Linked DNA regions of Siphonobacter curvatus. The protein of the gene in region 1 interacts with the protein of each later gene in a pairwise test. Links are inferred from orthologs where the notes say so. Each region holds a gene or a part of one and is shown on either strand. Other genes may lie near its edges. The genes, in order: C5O19_RS23835 and ftsZ.

Region 1 (13,003 bases):
CTCTTTCACATACTGTTCAAAGGCAGGAGGTACCTTCGGTGGAACGGGTTTAGCCGTTTCAGACTTACGCTTCTCGTCTTCTTCCTGTTCCCGAATCGCTTTTTCCGATTCCAGTAAACGGGTGAGAATATCCTTGTTCCGATTGATCGTATTCGGCGTAATCCGCTTGTTAACTAGGTCTTCTTCCGTCTGATCCATTTTCTTCATCAGATCATTGACTTCACCCTGTAGTTTTTTCCCGGCTTCTGTCCCTTTCAGCTTTTCCATTGCTTCCTGCAATTGCTTACGAATCGCGGCCTGTTGAGCGGCCATCTGAGCAAGCTGTTCCGAAAAAGCCTTTCCACTTTTGTTGCCCTGCTGGGTTTGCTGCATCTGCTGATTCATCTGCTCCTGCTGTTTACCCATACTTGGCATACTGCTTTTCTGCTTCTGCGGCTTGCCTTTGCCCATCGCCATCATGTTCATGGCGTTTTCCTGCATTTGTTTCAGTACATCCGAAAGCATCAGGGCTAGATTATTCATGTTCGTCATGGCGAACTGCTGACGGGCAGTGGCCTGAGATACCCGACGTTCACGAATGGATTTGGCCGCATCATCCATATTTTTCTTCATATCGCCGACTTCACGGGTGACGAACGACTGAATTTGCAATACCCGTTTCGCTAGGGAATAAAGGCTGTCTTCCACAATTTTCGCATCTTCCTGAAGCTTAATCTGTTCCTGAGCCAATTTTACGAAGCGGGGATCGGCGAGTTGAATACCGCGAAAATCTTTCATCACCCGTTCTTGAGCAAAACTCAGGTGTACGAGGTTTTCGAGAATATCACGAAGATCATCCATATTTTCCTGATTCTCCTTCATCTCCGCTTCCTGCTTCATCTCCGAGAGCTTCTGGGCCAGACTTTTCATTTGCTGAGCCGCCTTTTTCTGACGCTGGGAGGAGGACTTATTATTCCCACTCTTCATGTCCTGCATACTCTGCTGCTGCTGCTCGGAAATTTCCTGCTGCTCCTGCTTGCCCATGTCTTTCTCTTCTTCCTTCAGCTCTTTATTTAATTCCTCTACGTCTTTCAGCTCTTTCTTCACGTCTTCCATTTCCTCTTTCAGTTTCTCCTGCTCCTGCTGAAGAGAGTTTTCACCGCTCTTGTTTTGGTCTTTTCCGCTTTGATCTTTAGTACTTTGATCCTTACTATTCTGATCTGATTTATTCTTCTGATCGGAGGGGTTCTCCTTGGAATTCTGGTTTTTCAACGAATCAGATTCATTTTTGCCGTTTTTATCGTTTTTGTTTTTTTGATCCTGTGAAACTGCATCTTTTTGATCCTTCTGATCTTTCGCTTTTTCTGTTTCCTGAGCTAATTTCTCCTGATTTTCAGCTAGTTTCTTTAACTCTTCAATACTCTTGTCGAGCTTTTGCTCGCGTTGCAGACGTTTAAACAACTGCATGGCCCGGTCCAGATCTTTCTCGGAATTACGCTCTTTGGCTTTCAGACGATCCAGCATATCCAGCATCCGTTCGTCCTGATTCTTTTCGAGCATTTGTTTGAGTTGCTCATACAGCTTGTCCGTATCGCTTTTTAGCAATTCGTTCATCAGCTTTTGTAACTGCTCGAATTTCTGAGCCAGTTCAGGCTTCTGTTCGTTGAATCGTTGCTGCTTTTGCGTGAGCGATTGGTTCAGTTCCTGCAACTGGCGAAGCTCGTTCTGTAATTCTTCCTTCTTCTTTAGGAGTTCCTCAATTTGTTTTTTATCCTGAAAATCCAGATCACGCTTGTTGCGGAGACGGGTTTCCAGAGCCGCCAGCTCCTTGCGCAATTGCTGGGCCTTGCTCAGGGATTTATCAATCTGACTTTCCGTCTTTTCTACCGCTTGATCAATTTCCTTTTCAATGGATCGCTTGGAAGGAATGGAATAGTTGAGTACGCCCGTCTTAGCTGACTTAGCTCCGTTAACACCGTCGTTATCCCATACCTGTACGAAATACTCGATTTTATCACCCGGAGCCAGTCTTAAACTATCCGTGGACCACTGATAGTAGAAACTCTGAATGGTTTGTCCTTTTGAGAAGGGGATGCCCACCGAAGCATAGGCTTTCTGGTCCTTACCACCTTCACGAACTACCTTATAGAAAAGCCGCAGGTTGGATACGCCGTAATCGTCGCCAATATTTCCGCCCAGTACGAGATAATTATAGAGCGTAGAATCGCGGTACTGTTCCAGCGAAATAGTCGGGTATTTATCGGGAATGACGTTCAGAAAGAAACTGACGGGCTCGCGGTTGGTCGCGTACTTATTCTTCAGAAAGACCTGATACTCACCGGATCTTTTGGCCCATTTTTCGAAGGTAAAACCACTGAGCATGGACTTTTCAGCCGTACTTTTTTCCTGATCGCCTTCAAAACTTAGCTCAACGGCCTCGGTCTCCGTGGCGGCAAACTGCCATTCGATCTGCGTACCTTCGGGAACGGTGAGATTACCCGTGTTCTTTACCACTTCATCAGGCTTGTTGAGATACGAAGGGTAATGCAACTGAACTTCAAAGCCCGTCAGTTTAGGCCGAGCAATAATATCGACTTCGTAGGTAGGAGAGGAATAACCCGCCGCTTCGAACGTAAACGAAATATCCTGCTGTACTTTACGGAAAGTATATTCGTAATGCCGCTGGTCGGTTGTTTCCATTTTAAACCGACGACCCTCGAACGTCAGATACACGCCCTCCGGGATGGCTTCACCCTGTAGATTAAGCTTAACCGTGTAATCTTCGTTTTTAAATGCTTTGAGATTTTTGTTTTCCAGTACAAAGGTAAAAGGAGCTTCCTCGGCGTATTCGTTCGTGAAATGAACAATCCGGGTCGTTGACTTCGTGAAGAACTGCGGCCATACCAGCAGAATACCAGCAATGACTAAGGCTGGAACGAGGACAAATTTGAGGTAACGTTTATTCTCATTCAGCTTAACAGCATCGGCGAATTTCACAAAGGCGAGTTGCTGCGATTTTTGTTCGATGGAGGCCCGTAGTAATTCATTCTGATTGGGATTGAGACTAACCAGTTGAAGTGTATTCAGGAGACGATCGCCGACTTCCGGAAAGAACCTTCCAATCTGCTGGGCGGCTTCTTCGTTCGACAGCGGCTTTTGTTTTCCGTACAGATACACGATGGGTTTGATGACCCAGAATACCAGCGAAAACAGAAAAACGCCCAGAAAACCAAAGAATAGAAGGGTACGAAAGGTCGTACCAAAATGCCCGAAATATTCGAGTGTATTCAAAAACAAGTACGCGGAGAGTACGACCGCTGCTGAAAAAATGACGCCTTTTAGCAGGAGATTCGTATAGTATTTTCGCTTGTACTCATCCAGCTGAACCAGCAAGGTAGTGATCGAAGAATGTTGCATACGGAGCAGAGGCCTGACGATAAACCATGTATAAAAATTATACCCGAACTCGTCTATTTAAAATCTATTACTAGAACGAATTAAGGTACAAAAAATTTGCTGGAAAGCGGGCAGGATAGCGACGAAAAAAGAAAAGACATACTACCCAGGGCAGTATGTCTTTCGAACGGTGATGGATGCACTACTAACGTCGCTTGCGACCTTTAGTTTCCGACTTCCCACTATTGCCATTTCTACGGCTGCTGTCATTACCCCGGGATGAAGATTTTCTTCCACCTCCGCTTCGGTTCTCATTACGTCCCGATCGACCCGTGGATCTGGGCAGGGGTTTCATCCGTGGAGCTTCCCCCGTACTCATAATGCCTAGCAACTCCAGATCAATCGTACGGCGGCTCAGGTTTGCTTCCTTCACTTTTACCTGTACCATATCTCCAAAGTTGATGATCCGGCCTGATCGCTGTCCGATGAGTCGGTAGTTAGCTTCGTCGAGTTCGTAATAATCGTCTTTCAGTTCACTCAGGCGTACCATGCCTTCGCTGGCCGTTTCCTTGATTTCCACAAACACCCCAAACTCCGTTACGCCGGAAACCATACCCGTGAACACTTCGCCTTCACGCGTCTGCATGAATTCGACCTGTTTGTATTTGATACTGGCCCGTTCGGCTTCGGCAGCCATTTTCTCCCGCTCGGAGCTGTGTTTGCAGCGACCTTCAAATTCATTCTTATTGGGCGATTCCTTGCCATCCAAGTAGTGCTGGAGCAGCCGGTGAGCCATCATATCCGGGTACCGGCGAATCGGCGAGGTAAAGTGCGAGTAGTGCGAGAAAGCCAATCCAAAGTGACCAATTTCCTCGGTGGAATACCGGGCTTTGGCCATCGTCCGAATCGCCAGATTTTCCATCAGGTTTTGTTCGGGCTTGCCTTCTACGGCCGTCATCATGTTGTTGAGCGAACTGGAAATATTACCCTCTACATTCACCTGATACCCGAAACGCAGGGCAAAATCCGCAAAGGTTTTCAGCCGATCTTTATCGGGAGCTTCGTGAATTCGGTAGACCATCGTATTCCGGGGTTCTTCTTTCCGCAGGTTGAAAACAAATTCAGCGACGCGTTTATTCGCCAGCAGCATGAACTCTTCAATCAACTTGTGAGCATCTTTCCGGACTTTTTGATAGACTTCCAGCGGCTTACCATTCTCGTCTAAGCGGAATTTAACTTCAACGGTTTCAAAATTAACCGCACCTTTCCGAAAGCGTTCGTCCCGAAGTTTCTTGGCCAGATCGTTCAGCACGTGCAGGTGCTGGGTGAAATTCGTAGTAGGTGGAAGGGCGGTTGCCTTTTTCTTCCGTCCTTTCGCCGGCTCTTGGGGCTGCATTTCTGCCTCCGTATCGGGCGTAACTTGCGTTTCCAGTAACTCCTGAGCTTCTTCGTAGCTAAAGCGGCGGTCGGAGTGAATAATGGTGCGACCAAACCATTCTTCTTTAATCCGGGCCTGGTTGTCGAGTTCAAATACCGCTGAGAACGTCAGCTTATCTTCATTCGGACGTAGCGAGCATAGATTATTCGAAAGCTTTTCAGGAAGCATCGGTACCGTACGATCTACTAAATACACCGAAGTAGCTCGCATGTACGCTTCTTTTTCCAGCTCCGTATTCGGCTGGATATAGTGGGTTACGTCAGCGATGTGTACCCCAACGCGGATATTTCCGTTATCCAGATACTCGATGGAGAGAGCATCATCAAAATCCTTGGCATCGGCCGGGTCAATTGTAAATGTCGTAATGGGGCGGAAGTCCCGACGCTTCTTGATTTCTTTAACCTGAATTTTCTCTGAGATCGCATTCGCTTCGGCATCTACCTGAGCGGGGAATTCATTGGGCAAGCCGAATTCCGCCAGAATCGCGTGCATTTCCGTATCGTTATCTCCCGCATCGCCTAATACGATTTTAACCTTTCCTTCCGCTCTTTGCCCTTCAGCAGGAAATTTGGTAATCTCTACGATCACTTTTTGTCCATCCTGAACGCCATTAAAATCTTCACTGCGGACAAAGAAACTGTTATAAACGCGACGATTATCTGGGTAAACAAAGCCGTACTTCGGGCTCATCTGTTCGAAAGTACCTACCAATTCCTTACGGATTCGCTGAACGACTTCAAGCACTTCGCCTTCGGGACGGTAGTTCGAACGCCGGCTCCCTTTCCAGACGGAAATCTTCACCTGGTCTCCATCCAGAGCCGTATTTAAATTTTCAGTAGGCACGTACACATCGGCTTCGCCTTCCTGAGCGTTATCTAAAACAACAAATCCAAAATTTTTATTGACGTGTTCAAGCCGTCCTGTACGGAATTTTAAGCCCGTATCTATCTGATACTTACCGTTTTCAAGTAGTAGCTTTCCATCCTCGTGCAACTCCTCGATCATCAGGCGATAAATCTCCCGAAGGGATTTTCCCCGTACATCCATTCGATCGCACAACTCAGAAATTGTAAAAGACTCGTTGTAATTAATATCAAAAAAAGAGTGAATTTCGGCCTTTAGTTGAGTGATAAAGCGTTCTTCTTTCGAGGCAGTATGTTTTTCTTTGGAATTCTTTTTCATGTAAAAATATTGTTACGTATTGATTAACAGATGGTTGAGTGAATTGGTTCTGCGTTGAAAATAAAGCACATACGGATTGGAAATACCTATACACGTAGCAAAGAACAACTAATTACGTTGTACGATTTAAAAAATCTTTCGCGGGCTATTCTGCGATAGATTCTCTAATTTTGCACATTCCTAAGAATTGAAACCAAAAAACTGACGCTCAGAGGCTTCCAATGGCATTATTCGATTTTCTAACCAGCGACATAGCGATCGATTTGGGCACGGCCAATACGCTCATTATTCATAAAGGCAAAATAGTAGTAGACGAACCTTCTATTATCGCCCTCGATAAAACTAGTGGTAAAGTACTTGCCATTGGCCACCGGGCCATGCAAATGCACGAAAAAACCAACGAAAACATCAAAACGATTCGGCCTTTGAAGGACGGCGTAATTGCTGACTTTACGGCCGCCGAGCTGATGATTCGGGGGATGATTAAAATGATTGACGAACGTAAGGGGCTACGTTTCTTCACTCCTTCACACCGGATGGTCGTTTGTATTCCTTCCGGCATTACAGAGGTGGAAAAACGAGCTGTAAAAGATTCGTGCGAGCATGCCGGTGCCAAGGAAGTATACATGGTACATGAGCCTATTGCGGCCGCTCTGGGTATCGGTATCGACATCCAGCAGCCCAACGGTTCCATGATTGTGGACATCGGAGGAGGTACAACTGAGATCGCCGTGATCGCTCTTTCCGGTATCGTCTGCGAAGCGTCGGTACGCATTGCCGGTGACGTATTCACCCGTGATATTGTGGATTACATGCGACGCGAACACAACCTGTTGATCGGGGAGCGTTCGGCGGAGCTGATCAAGATTGAAGTAGGAGCAGCGTTGCCCGAATTGGAAAACCCACCTGCCGATTTCGAAATCCGCGGTCGGGATTTGATGACGGGTATTCCCAAAGAAATCAAGGTAACGTATTCGGAGATTGCCTACGCACTCGACAAATCGATTTCCAAGATTGAAGAAGCCACGATGAAAGCCTTGGAAACGTCACCGCCAGAGCTTTCGGCGGATATTTATCACAACGGTATTCACCTGACGGGTGGCGGTGCCCTGCTGCACGGTCTGGATAAACGTTTAGGTGCGAAAACGAAACTTCCCATTCACATCGCCGATGATCCACTACGGGCTGTCGTACGGGGTACGGGCGAAGTGCTGAAAGATCTGGATAAGTACAAAGCTGTGCTTATTAGCTAGAAGAGCGATTAAAGTATAGAGCGAATAGATGACGGAGAGTAGAAGTTAGCATGGCTAATATTCTAGGCTCTGTCATCTATTCGCTGTTCTCTATCGTCTCTTTGTAATCCGCTGTCTTATTCTATGAATTCGCTATTTGCCTTTATCGCCCGGCAGCGGGCCTTTATCGTATTCGTTTTGCTGGAAGTGTTGAGCTTGTGGTTTTACTTCAAGTTCAATAATTACCCGAGTGCCATCTATTTTCATACGACCAACTATTACGTAGCGAAAGGACTTCAACTCCAGGCATCGATTACCCAATATTTAAATCTGGGTCAAGTAAATGCGGGTTTAGCCGCAGAAAATGCCCGACTGAATGCAGAGTTGACTACGCTGAAAGGCCAGCAGGTTCCTACGATCATCAATTACAAAGCGGATTCTACGGTAGCAGCCCGTTTTCAACCCATCGTAGCCAAGGTGGTGAAAAACTCTATTGTCGTTGCTCAGAATAACTATCTGACGCTCGATAAAGGCACGGCCGATGGTATCTTACCGGGTATGGGGGTTGTTTCACCCACAGGCGTAGTCGGAATCATTAGAGGCTGTTCAGAACACTTCTCACTGGTTACCTCATTATTGCACCTGGATCCGCCCATGCGAATTTCTTCTCAGGTAAAACGTAGCGGAGAAATCGGTTCCAGTCGCTGGGAGGGAGATAATACAGAAGTCGTTAAGTTATTCGATGTATCACGGTATAAGTCGGTGAAAATGGGCGATACGGTAGTAACCTCCCAACTGAACTCAGTATTCCCCGGTGGTATCATGGTAGGAACAGTGAAGAAACTGGGGGTTAGCTCAGATCAGACCTTCTGGGATATTGATCTGAAATTAGCCACGGATTTTCGTAATTTGTCTTACGTGTACATCATCAACAACCGCCTTCAGAAAGAGCAGGAACAGTTAGAAAAAACTATCCAGGCAAAATAAGACTTTCAAACGGAGGGATTTTCGTTGAATGAACCCATCACTAGCTAAAAGCCCCCAGCTGATAGCTAACAGCCAGTGATCAATGAATCGGAATTTTTTTAGTAGTGCTCTTTGGGTACTTGTTTATTTACTGCTTCAGGTCTTCTTTTTCCGCAGCATGATTCTTTTCGATCATGCCTTTTGCTTTGTATACATTGCCAGTACCCTTTCGCTGCCCTTCGATACGCCTCAGACGCGGGTTCTGTTTTTGGCCTTCGCAACCGGTTTATTTGTAGATTTTTTCTACAATACCTTAGGTTTACACGCGGCCTGTACCGTCTTTCTGGCCTTCATACGACCGGCTATTTTGCGTTTGCTGACCCCAGCTCGGGGGTACGAAGAACGAAACGAACCTACACTGGCCGTAATGAATCTCTGGTGGGTGATTCGATATACCTTTATCGCCGCTCTGATTCACCATACGCTTTTATTTGGTCTGGAAGCACTGAGTCTGGCTCTACTGATACCGACGTTAATTAAGATCATTACTAGTACGTTATACTCGACGTTTGTAATGGTGACCTTGCAATTTTTTCGCGGGAAATAAGGCTTATCCCCACAAAAAAAGCTCCCTGCCAAACAGGGAGCTTTTTTTGTGTTACAGCATTTAGTTTTTAATAAACCGTTTGCTGACGATTCGCTGGCCATCTGAAATCTGAACCAGATACAGGCCCGGAGCCCAGTGCGTTACATCGACGTCGGTTTGATAGAGATTCCCTTCAACGGTTAGGCTCTTCGAGAAGATCAACTTACCATCGCTGCTATACATGCGGGCGGTGGCTTGTTGAAGACCAACGGCCTGATAGGTAATGCGAATACGTTCCTGAGCGGGGTTGGGCTGTAGCGTAAAAATAAATTGCGTTTGCTCGGGAGCAATGGCGGTAATGGTTACCGTCGTAGGCTCGGAGGTGGCCGTACATCCCGCGGCATTTTTGGTTTGTACGGTGTACGACCCAGACTGTCCCACCAGATAATTTTGGCTGGTTGCTCCGGTAATCAAGGTACCATCGCGATACCATTGATAAGCCACTGCTTGAGAAGAGGTAAGTTTGAGTTCTTCCCGGCCAATGGTTGGGACCGAAACGGCCTGTAGCTGAACACTAGTGGGCGACGATGTAGTTTCACACCCCGAAGCTTCGGATACACGAACGGTGTAATTGCCGGCCTGTGTGACCGTAACCGTAGCTCCGGTAGCTCCCGAAATAGGCTGATTCTCGCGGTACCACTGGTACACGAAACCCGTACCCGTGTTGGCTTGTAAAGTCAATGAACTGTTCTGGCAAAGCGTAGCATTCGCTCCGGCCGTAATTTGGGCGGGCGAAGTCACGGTGCCCGCCGTAATGGGAATGGCCAAACGACTACTCGTACATCCGTTTGCCCGTACGCTCAAATCATACAGATAGTAGTAGTAGGTGTTGGCAGCCGAACCGGCCGTATTTCCAGTAATGGAAAAGACGTTAGAAAGGGAGAAGGGATAGGGCTTCGTACTACTGCTCAGGTTTCGGTAAATCGTAGCTCCGTTCGCGTAAGAAATCTGAATCTGGTAATCACCTGCCTCGGGCAAGGTCAGGTTCAACGGATAAACTGCTCCGGTATCGTTAGGATCGTCAGTAGTGGCTCCGGCGGCGGCTGGATTTCGGGTAGCCGTCACATCCAAAGTCACGCTAGAGACATTCCTTCCGGCCGCATTGACGGCTGTAAACGTAATTTTCCCGGAGTTGCCAATGTACAGTCGGGCACTTTCCAGCACAACCGGAACCTCCGCCCGTACCGTTAGGGCGGGTGAAAACTGGTTATATCCACCTCCCGCAAAAACCGATTTAGTCGCGGGTCCTATCTTACTTCTAAATTCGTTCAGGCTTACATATACCGTTCCGGACGCGGGTTTCTGTTCCAGTGAAGTAGCATTTCCAATGGCGATTAGATTACCGCCGCTGGGAGCATCATACCAGAAGGCCGTACCCGTGGCTGTATTCCGAAGCGTCACTTTCCCATCAGTACCGCACGTTTGAGCCGTCGCTTGTGGAGCGATGACGGCCGCGGTCGTACGGGTTTGGGTAAGGGCATTGTTGGTATTCAGCTGATCTCCTTCCAATTCCGTACGTACTATAATCGTATAGCTTTTATTGGCTGTAGCCGTAAAGTCGCTGGTAAGCCAGACATTTTTTTGTTGAAAAGCATTGAGACTAACCTGTCCCCGCAACGTAGCAACGACCGTAGTGCCATCACTGATCTGTGCCGTAACGGGTACGTTCGCTTGAGCTTCGGTACCAAAGTTCTGCACCGCTACCTGAAGAGCGATACCGCCATTCGGGCAAAAATTATTTTCCGGAGAAAGTAACGCCGTTACGCCCGCGTCCCGGGCGGGTTTTACTACTTTGAGCTGGTATTCCTGCGTTTGGCCGGCCGTATAATTGCCGCAGGCCGTAGGGGCGGTGGTGCCTTCCCGGCTAATGATGCGTAGCGGAATAAGTTGTCCTACACGAACCGTAGACGGAATCGTGAGGGAACCGTTGAATACACCTCCACTGGTTAAGGTAGCAGACGTTGCCAGTGTTTCATTGTTATCGTCAAAATCGCCGTCGAGATTCCAGTCCGCAAACATCCGAATCGTTTTCTGCGTGTTTTGGCCATTGCAGTTGGCTACCGAAATTTCATACGTAAGAGTTTGTCCCACTGAAATTTCAGCGACCTGATCCGTGTAGACCTGATTACTACCACAGCCATCGGGCAGGTTACGGCTGAAGTTTCCGAAAACAACCTTACTGATTTTACTAACGTTGGTAGTAGTCGCCAGAGCCGAACAATAGGCAGTACCACCCATGCCACTCATCAATAGGCTATACGCCTGGGTACCGCCCTGCAAATTGTTTTTATGCGTGACTGTTACGGTATAGATCCGACCGGGAACGGGATTGGCGATGTAGATTTTCTCCACATTATCCAGAATATTGTCGCCCGTAGTAGCTGCCTGCGTAGGGTTATTGGGATCGAGTATATAGGGCTGGTAAGTGGTCGTACCATCGGAAATCCGAATATCTAAATCATTGACCAGCCGGGGTGTACGACTATTTAAAGCCGATGGACCGATGGCGACTGGCGTAGCTTCGGGGTCAATCCAGGTAATGGTAACGGTTAGTGGACCACGACCCGAGGCGATTACCTGCTGCGTATACGTTTGGCCGGAAGTGAGCTGACGTTCCGCTACCGAATGGCTTTTATCCGTATTTAGCAGTACCATCGCGGCCTTTTCTGCATTGAGTAATCCCCAACCAAAACTATAATCCGGACCAGGATTTCCGGCGTCTTCAGCCGTATGAATAACCAGCCCTTTTAGCGTCGATGAACGCATGAACTGATTATCATTGAGTTGCCCGTATAATTCCTGCAATAAAAACAGACTACCCGATACGTTGGGCGAAGCCATCGACGTACCGGATAAGGTTGTATAGGCATCGGTTGCCGTGGAAGTGGAGGAGAGCAGACCTACGCCATCGCCCATAATATCGGGTTTAATACGGCCATCATCGGTAGGACCGGAGCTACTAAACGAAGCCTGTTGAATATCGGAAGCCTGATTGATGCCATTGGGAAGACCACCTACGGCTCCGACGGTGAGAATATTCTTAGCCGTACTATACGTCGGAATATTATCGAATGCTCCATTGCTCTTGCGTACTTTCGTACTGGTGGTCGAACCCGAACCTAGGTTGTACGAAGCTCCATCGACGGGTTTATTGACGCCTGCGGCATCCCGTGAATTTCCGGCTGAAAAACAGATGAGGTAATTCGGAGTATTAACGGCCAGCTTGTCGAGCGACTGGGCTTTCGAATCGTAGTAACCGAACTTGTAATCTTCCGTTTCGCTGACGGCGTCGCTACCGTACCAACGCCAAGTTGTACCGTCTTCGTCCAGATCCCAACCCGCCAGTTGTCCGTAGGAGTGGTTGGAGATAAGCAGACCCGAGGCGGCCCCCGTAATTTCTGAAAGATCATTGGTAAAGTCCCAGGCTCGTAGCGAAGCCCCCGTCGCCATTCCCTTCGCCGCCGGATTCACACCCGAAGCGATCATCGTACCCGATACGTGAGTAGCGTGAGCATTGGCCGTTGTTGCGTTATCTACCTGGGTTACTCTCCCGGCTAGTTCTACGTGATCTGAACGCACGGCACCACCATCCCAGATACCCAGACGTCCACTCATCCGACTGCTACCGCCAGTCAGGTTAAGGCCCAGACTTCCGCCCGTTTGCAGTGTATTGGTACGCGTAGTGGCGGCAGCAACTACGTTTGAAAAGGTACTCAAGTAGATGGGTTCTCCCAGCGCATCCAGTCCCTGCAATTTCACGCGTCGACCATTGGCGTACATTCGCTCGATGAACCAGCCCCGTTTCTGAGCGAAGCTTAGGGCTTTGGTATACGACTGTTGTTCCGCATCCGCTACCTGACGAGCGGATTTTTCGAGTTGTTTGGTGGTGGTATTCGTATATAAAGAAATGGGCTTCTGAGCCCATACCCAGGGTAAGGCAAAGAAGCTTAAGCCAAGCAATACAAGTTTTTTCATATCCGGTCAGGAAGTCGGTTCTACTATGAATACGCCGTTCAATCAGCGGGCGTTGCGTAAGGTGATGAGCAAGCGGATGTGGATAAGACTCGTGGGTGGAAAAAGGTAAAGTGGGGTAGAGGGTTATCGTTTAGAGATCCTAAAAAACGTATCCAATAAAATACATAAAAAAAGCCTTCGACCTACATC
Region 2 (4,649 bases), on another replicon or contig:
CCATTGCCCGGCTTATTCAAACCGATTTACCCGATAATGGGTTAGATCGATATTTAAACGAAGAAGGTCGGTTTATGCCGCTTTCGGAGCGGTACACGGCTCGGGTAATGTTGCTTTCGGGCCCGTATTTTGAACGGAAAAATCATTTGAGAGCCCGGCAGGATACGTCTCTATTTCATTTAATTGAGGCGATTCAAACGGATTCGCTTTGGCGGGCTCAGCTAGAATGGATGGAAGTAGACGCGGAAGGAAATATAACGCTCTGGCCTCAAGTAGGTGATACGGCTATCGAATATGGTCCAGCTACGGCTCGGGACGTGAAGTTCCAGAAGATAAATCTGTTTTTTCGAGAAATTTTGCCTTTACGTGGTTGGAAAAGTTTTTCGAAAGTAAGCGTTCGTTATAAAAATCAACTCGTTTGTACTAAAACGGACACTTTAATGGCTATTGGCCAATAGCATTTTTTTAAAGAGAAGAATGTCAGCTTTCAAGACCACTTATGCTCAAGTTTTACATGAAGGAGCTAGTGCTTAAATTATTCGGAAGGCTGTCATACTGAGAATTTTAAGTGAAAAACACATAAAAATATCCTAGTCAAAATCCTATTTTTTTTATTACTTTAAACCACCGTAGGATTCCTGTAATTAACCGCCATAATTACTAGACTAAATTGATGAGCAATAACACCAATCAACCCTAAAGCTGTGCCGTATGGAGAAAAAGATTGTTTGCGGGATTGATGTAGGAACGACCAAAGTCTGCGTCGTGATCGGTCAACAAGATCACGACGAAAAACTGGACGTGCGTGGCGTTAGTCGGGTTGAATTCAAGGATAAGAAATTTAAGAATCTTGTCACCAAAGGAGCTATTCTCAACCCTGACTTTGTCAGCAAATTCATTAAAAAAGCACTGGCAGAAGCCATTGAACAGGCAGGCGTTACCCCGAACCAGTATTTTATCAGTGTAGCTAGTCACCAGGTTGCCTGTATACCAAAGATTAGTGATATCTCACGGGATTACGTATCTGAGGGTGATGAAGTACGTCATGATGATTTGCAACGCTTACTGGGGAGTGTAGGCCGTACAAAAATTGACGGTTCTGCCATTTTGCACGTATTACCACAAGAGTATAGCGTCGACGGAGATTCTGAAGAGCATTACCATATTGTAGGCGTTACCGGAACTCACCTACGAGGTAAGTTTCAGGTAATTACCATGCCTTTGAAGCCTTTAAGTACGCTATTGAAAAGCTTGGATTGGGCTGGTTTGAGCAACATTCCGCCCAAACATGTGTATTTGGCTTCCTTGGCTTCAACGATGGCTGTGCTGAGTGATGAAGAAAAAGAACACGGAGCTATACTGGTCGATATTGGAGCTGGGAAGACGGACGTAGTAATCGTACAGGGTGAACTAGTACGCTATGTTGCTTCATTCCCAGTAGGTGGAAAAGCCATTACCAAAGACATCGAAATTGGTTGTGACGTATCAGAAAACGTAGCGGAAGATTTAAAACTCCGCTTTGGTACGGCCACGCACAAGGAAGTTCGCCTAAATGAGGTAGTAGCCGTTCCGAACGTACTGGAAAGTCTACCTCCGAAAAATGTTTCGCTGAAAAACGTAGCCGTCATCATTGAGGCTCGCGTGAAGGATATTGCTACGTTTGTAGCAGCCGTGGTACGCCACGCCGGTTTCGAGCGTAAAATCAAAACGGGTATTGTGTTGACGGGTGGTGGTGCTCGCCTGGATAGCATTCAGGAGGTATTCCGCTCCGTAACGGGCATGCACGTACAGGTAGGTCGTCCAAATCAGGGTTTCAACAAACAGAAACCTGAAACGACGAATAACCTTTCGTACGCAACGGCGTTGGGCCTCGTTCGTTTGGGCTTCCGTTCACTCGATCCCCGCGATGAGCTATACGAATCGCTCGTATCGGTACCCTCGCCTATTCAGGCACCCGTACCTACACGTCCGCATACGTATACGACCAGTCAACATCACAGTCCGGTGCCTAGTAATGGATCGAATGGCAGTAACGGTAGCTATACCAATGGTAATAATGGCCATACGCCACGACCTCCCGAACCTCCCCGGAATCCAGAAACAAAAGAACCGACCAAAGAGCCTGAACCACAAACCGAACCTGAACAGGAATGGAAATGGTGGCGATTACGCATGGATTTAAACTCCTGGTACAAAGCCATCTTCCGAGATGAATTTGAATCACGGAATGGTCAACGTCCCGACGGTTGGGAACCCAAAACTGTATAGTAGAAATCAAACGGTCTTGGCCGTTTGATTTTCTGTTTATCCCCTGAATTGAAAGTTTTACCTCCGGACTAAACTCATTGCGTTGAGGTACTAAGCCTTTACGTAACCAACCTCAATAGTATGCTTCTTGATCATAATTATTCCTTTAGCTCCGTCAAGCATTTTCGCTCGTACATTAAGGTATTTGGTGTAGGCGGTGGAGGTTGCAATGCGGTCCGACACATGTTTAACCAAACGATTGAAGACGTAGACTTCATCGTTTGTAATACGGACCGCCAGTCCCTTGACGAAAGCCCCATTGATTACAAGATTCAGTTAGGGAATCAGAGCGTCAACCAGAAAGGTATTGGAGCGGGAATGGACGCAGCTCAGGGTCGGGCTGCCGCCGAAGAAAGTGAAGCAGAAATCCGAAAAGTCCTTGAGGACAATACGGAAATGCTCTTCATTACGGCTGGTATGGGCGGAGGAACGGGTACGGGTGCGGCTCCAGTCATTGCCCGGATCGCTAATGACCTGAACATTCTAACCGTAGCTATAGTCACTGCTCCCTTCGATGATGAGGGTGAAGATAAAATTGCCCAAGCCCGCGAGGGTATCCGCGAATTACAGAAGTACTGCGATACAGTCGTTGTTATTCTAAACGAAAAACTGCTGGAGCTCTATCCAGACATGACCGTCGATGAGGCTTACGCCAAAGCCGACGATGTCTTAGCTAATGCGGCCCGTTGTATTTCCGAGATCGTTACCAAGTCCGGTAAGATCAACTCCGATATGAATGACGTCAAGACCATCCTGAAAGGTGCTGGACAGGCCGTAATTGGCTTGTACACGGCTGAAGGCGATGATCGTGCCGTCACCTGCGTTGAAGAAGCTTTGAGCTCACCTCTGCTCGATAATCGTGATATCAAAGGTGCCAAGCGTATCTTGATCACGATCTCCTATAGTAAGGATTGCCCAATGCGAATGATGGAACAGAAAGCCATCACCAAGTTCATCGAAGATCGTATTGGCGGCAAAGCTCGCTTACTAAAAATCAGCCCGATACCTGACGATAGCTTGGGTAAAGCCATGCGGTTTACGATCATTGCGGCTGGTTTTGATTTGCCCGGTAACTCAGTCTACCAGCGTCCAATGGATGAGCCAGTGAGTCAAGCTCCGAAGCTGCCATCGTATCAGAACCAGCCGGTTTCCGCTCCCGTAGTGACCCCTCCTGTTCCCGTGGTTGAAGCGGCCCCTTTACCGGTAGCTAATTACGGATTCAACGAGTATCGTCGCGATACCCCAGAGGCTTCGGCTTCGTTTACACCGGAAGCTTCATTTACGCCCGAGGTTTCGTCCGTAATGCCGGAAGCAGTGGTAGAAACACCAGTCATGGCTTCTCCGTTTACAGCTCCTTCTCCTACGCTGAATGAGGAAGATAAGGTTAAACACATTGAGCAGGAAATCTGGCGGGAAGAAGACCTCAGTTCGTCCAATGCCCGAATGATTCAGGAGTTCGTCCATAAGCTCAACCACCCCGATCAGGGTTGGGAAGCGGATCTGGAAACGCCCGCATACATTCGTCAGAATATTCCTTTAGCTGATTTAATGGTCATTCTGAACGGCGAGAAAGTCAATCATTATAATTTGAACGACTAGATTCATCATTCAATAAAAAAGCCCGGCAGATAGAAGTCTGCCGGGCTTTTTACTGTATAGACAATCTATAGACGGTTCCGTTTATTCAAACATCAGATAAATCGTTACCGTATGCGAAGTCAGTCGACTGATGCCCCGGTTTGCTACGGAATTCGTTGGCTGAATTAAGTTTGCAATACCGTGCGAAAAGTGTAACTCCGGTGTAAACTTGAAATATTCGAAGAAGCGTTCGAGACCAACCCCGTATTCCACACTAAAATCGGCCGAGCGGGTAGCTAGCTGTCCTACGCCCCGGTTGATATTCTGTTTTCTCCGTACGTTCGCTTCTAGTCCGGCCCGGAAGCCAGCCACGGCGTACATCCGCGTATTCCCTCGCCGCTCGGATTTGTACTTCAGCATGAAAGGAAATTCTACCCAAGTCGATTCGCGAGTTAACCGCTGTTCAGTACCGTTCGTGTACGTCAAATCTACAGGACGACTGTAAATCGAAAGCGTTAGCGGCGAAAATCGGAAATCCAGCCGTGGGCTCAGGTACACGTTCATCAAAAAACCCATCCGGAAACCCATGGAATTCGGTGAATGCATCGAACGGACCGAATCCTGCGTATTGTATTGGTCAGAGTGTTTGACCTGAAAACGCGTATTGGGTAGACCAAAGAAAAACCCGTAGTGAACCGTTTTATCATCGTAAAACTCCAGGTGTTTTCGCTGATAAATCGTATTCTGAGCTTTTACGGCGGGCA

The links.
Region 2: the proteins of C5O19_RS23835 (region 1) and ftsZ interact in binary tests that used the Escherichia coli proteins (3 or more experiments, as listed by UniProt). The link is inferred for Siphonobacter curvatus from one-to-one orthologs.

Annotation. Positions count from the first base shown.
Region 1 is NZ_PTRA01000008.1:42,849-55,851, reverse strand. The notes cover bases 5,330-8,232. They hold C5O19_RS23835 (rod shape-determining protein), read left to right. Parts: upstream 5,330-6,216; coding sequence 6,217-7,248; downstream 7,249-8,232. Other genes in these bases: mreC (rod shape-determining protein MreC), read left to right, coding at 7,372-8,214; rnr (ribonuclease R), read right to left, coding at 5,330-5,995. In the rest of the region: C5O19_RS23845 (DUF4175 family protein), read right to left, coding at 1-3,396; more of rnr, read right to left, coding at 3,581-5,329; C5O19_RS23825 (hypothetical protein), read left to right, coding at 8,297-8,800; C5O19_RS23820 (S8 family serine peptidase), read right to left, coding at 8,861-12,814. UniProt on the Escherichia coli protein: Forms membrane-associated dynamic filaments that are essential for cell shape determination. Acts by regulating cell wall synthesis and cell elongation, and thus cell shape.
Region 2 is NZ_PTRA01000001.1:62,677-67,325, reverse strand. The notes cover bases 1,831-4,647. They hold ftsZ (cell division protein FtsZ), read left to right. Parts: upstream 1,831-2,388; coding sequence 2,389-3,906; downstream 3,907-4,647. Other genes in these bases: porT (type IX secretion/gliding motility protein PorT/SprT), read right to left, coding at 3,988-4,647; ftsA (cell division protein FtsA), read left to right, coding at 1,831-2,268. Outside these bases: C5O19_RS00250 (cell division protein FtsQ/DivIB), read left to right, coding at 1-458; more of ftsA, read left to right, coding at 712-1,830; more of porT, read right to left, coding at 4,648-4,649. UniProt on the Escherichia coli protein: Essential cell division protein that forms a contractile ring structure (Z ring) at the future cell division site. The regulation of the ring assembly controls the timing and the location of cell division.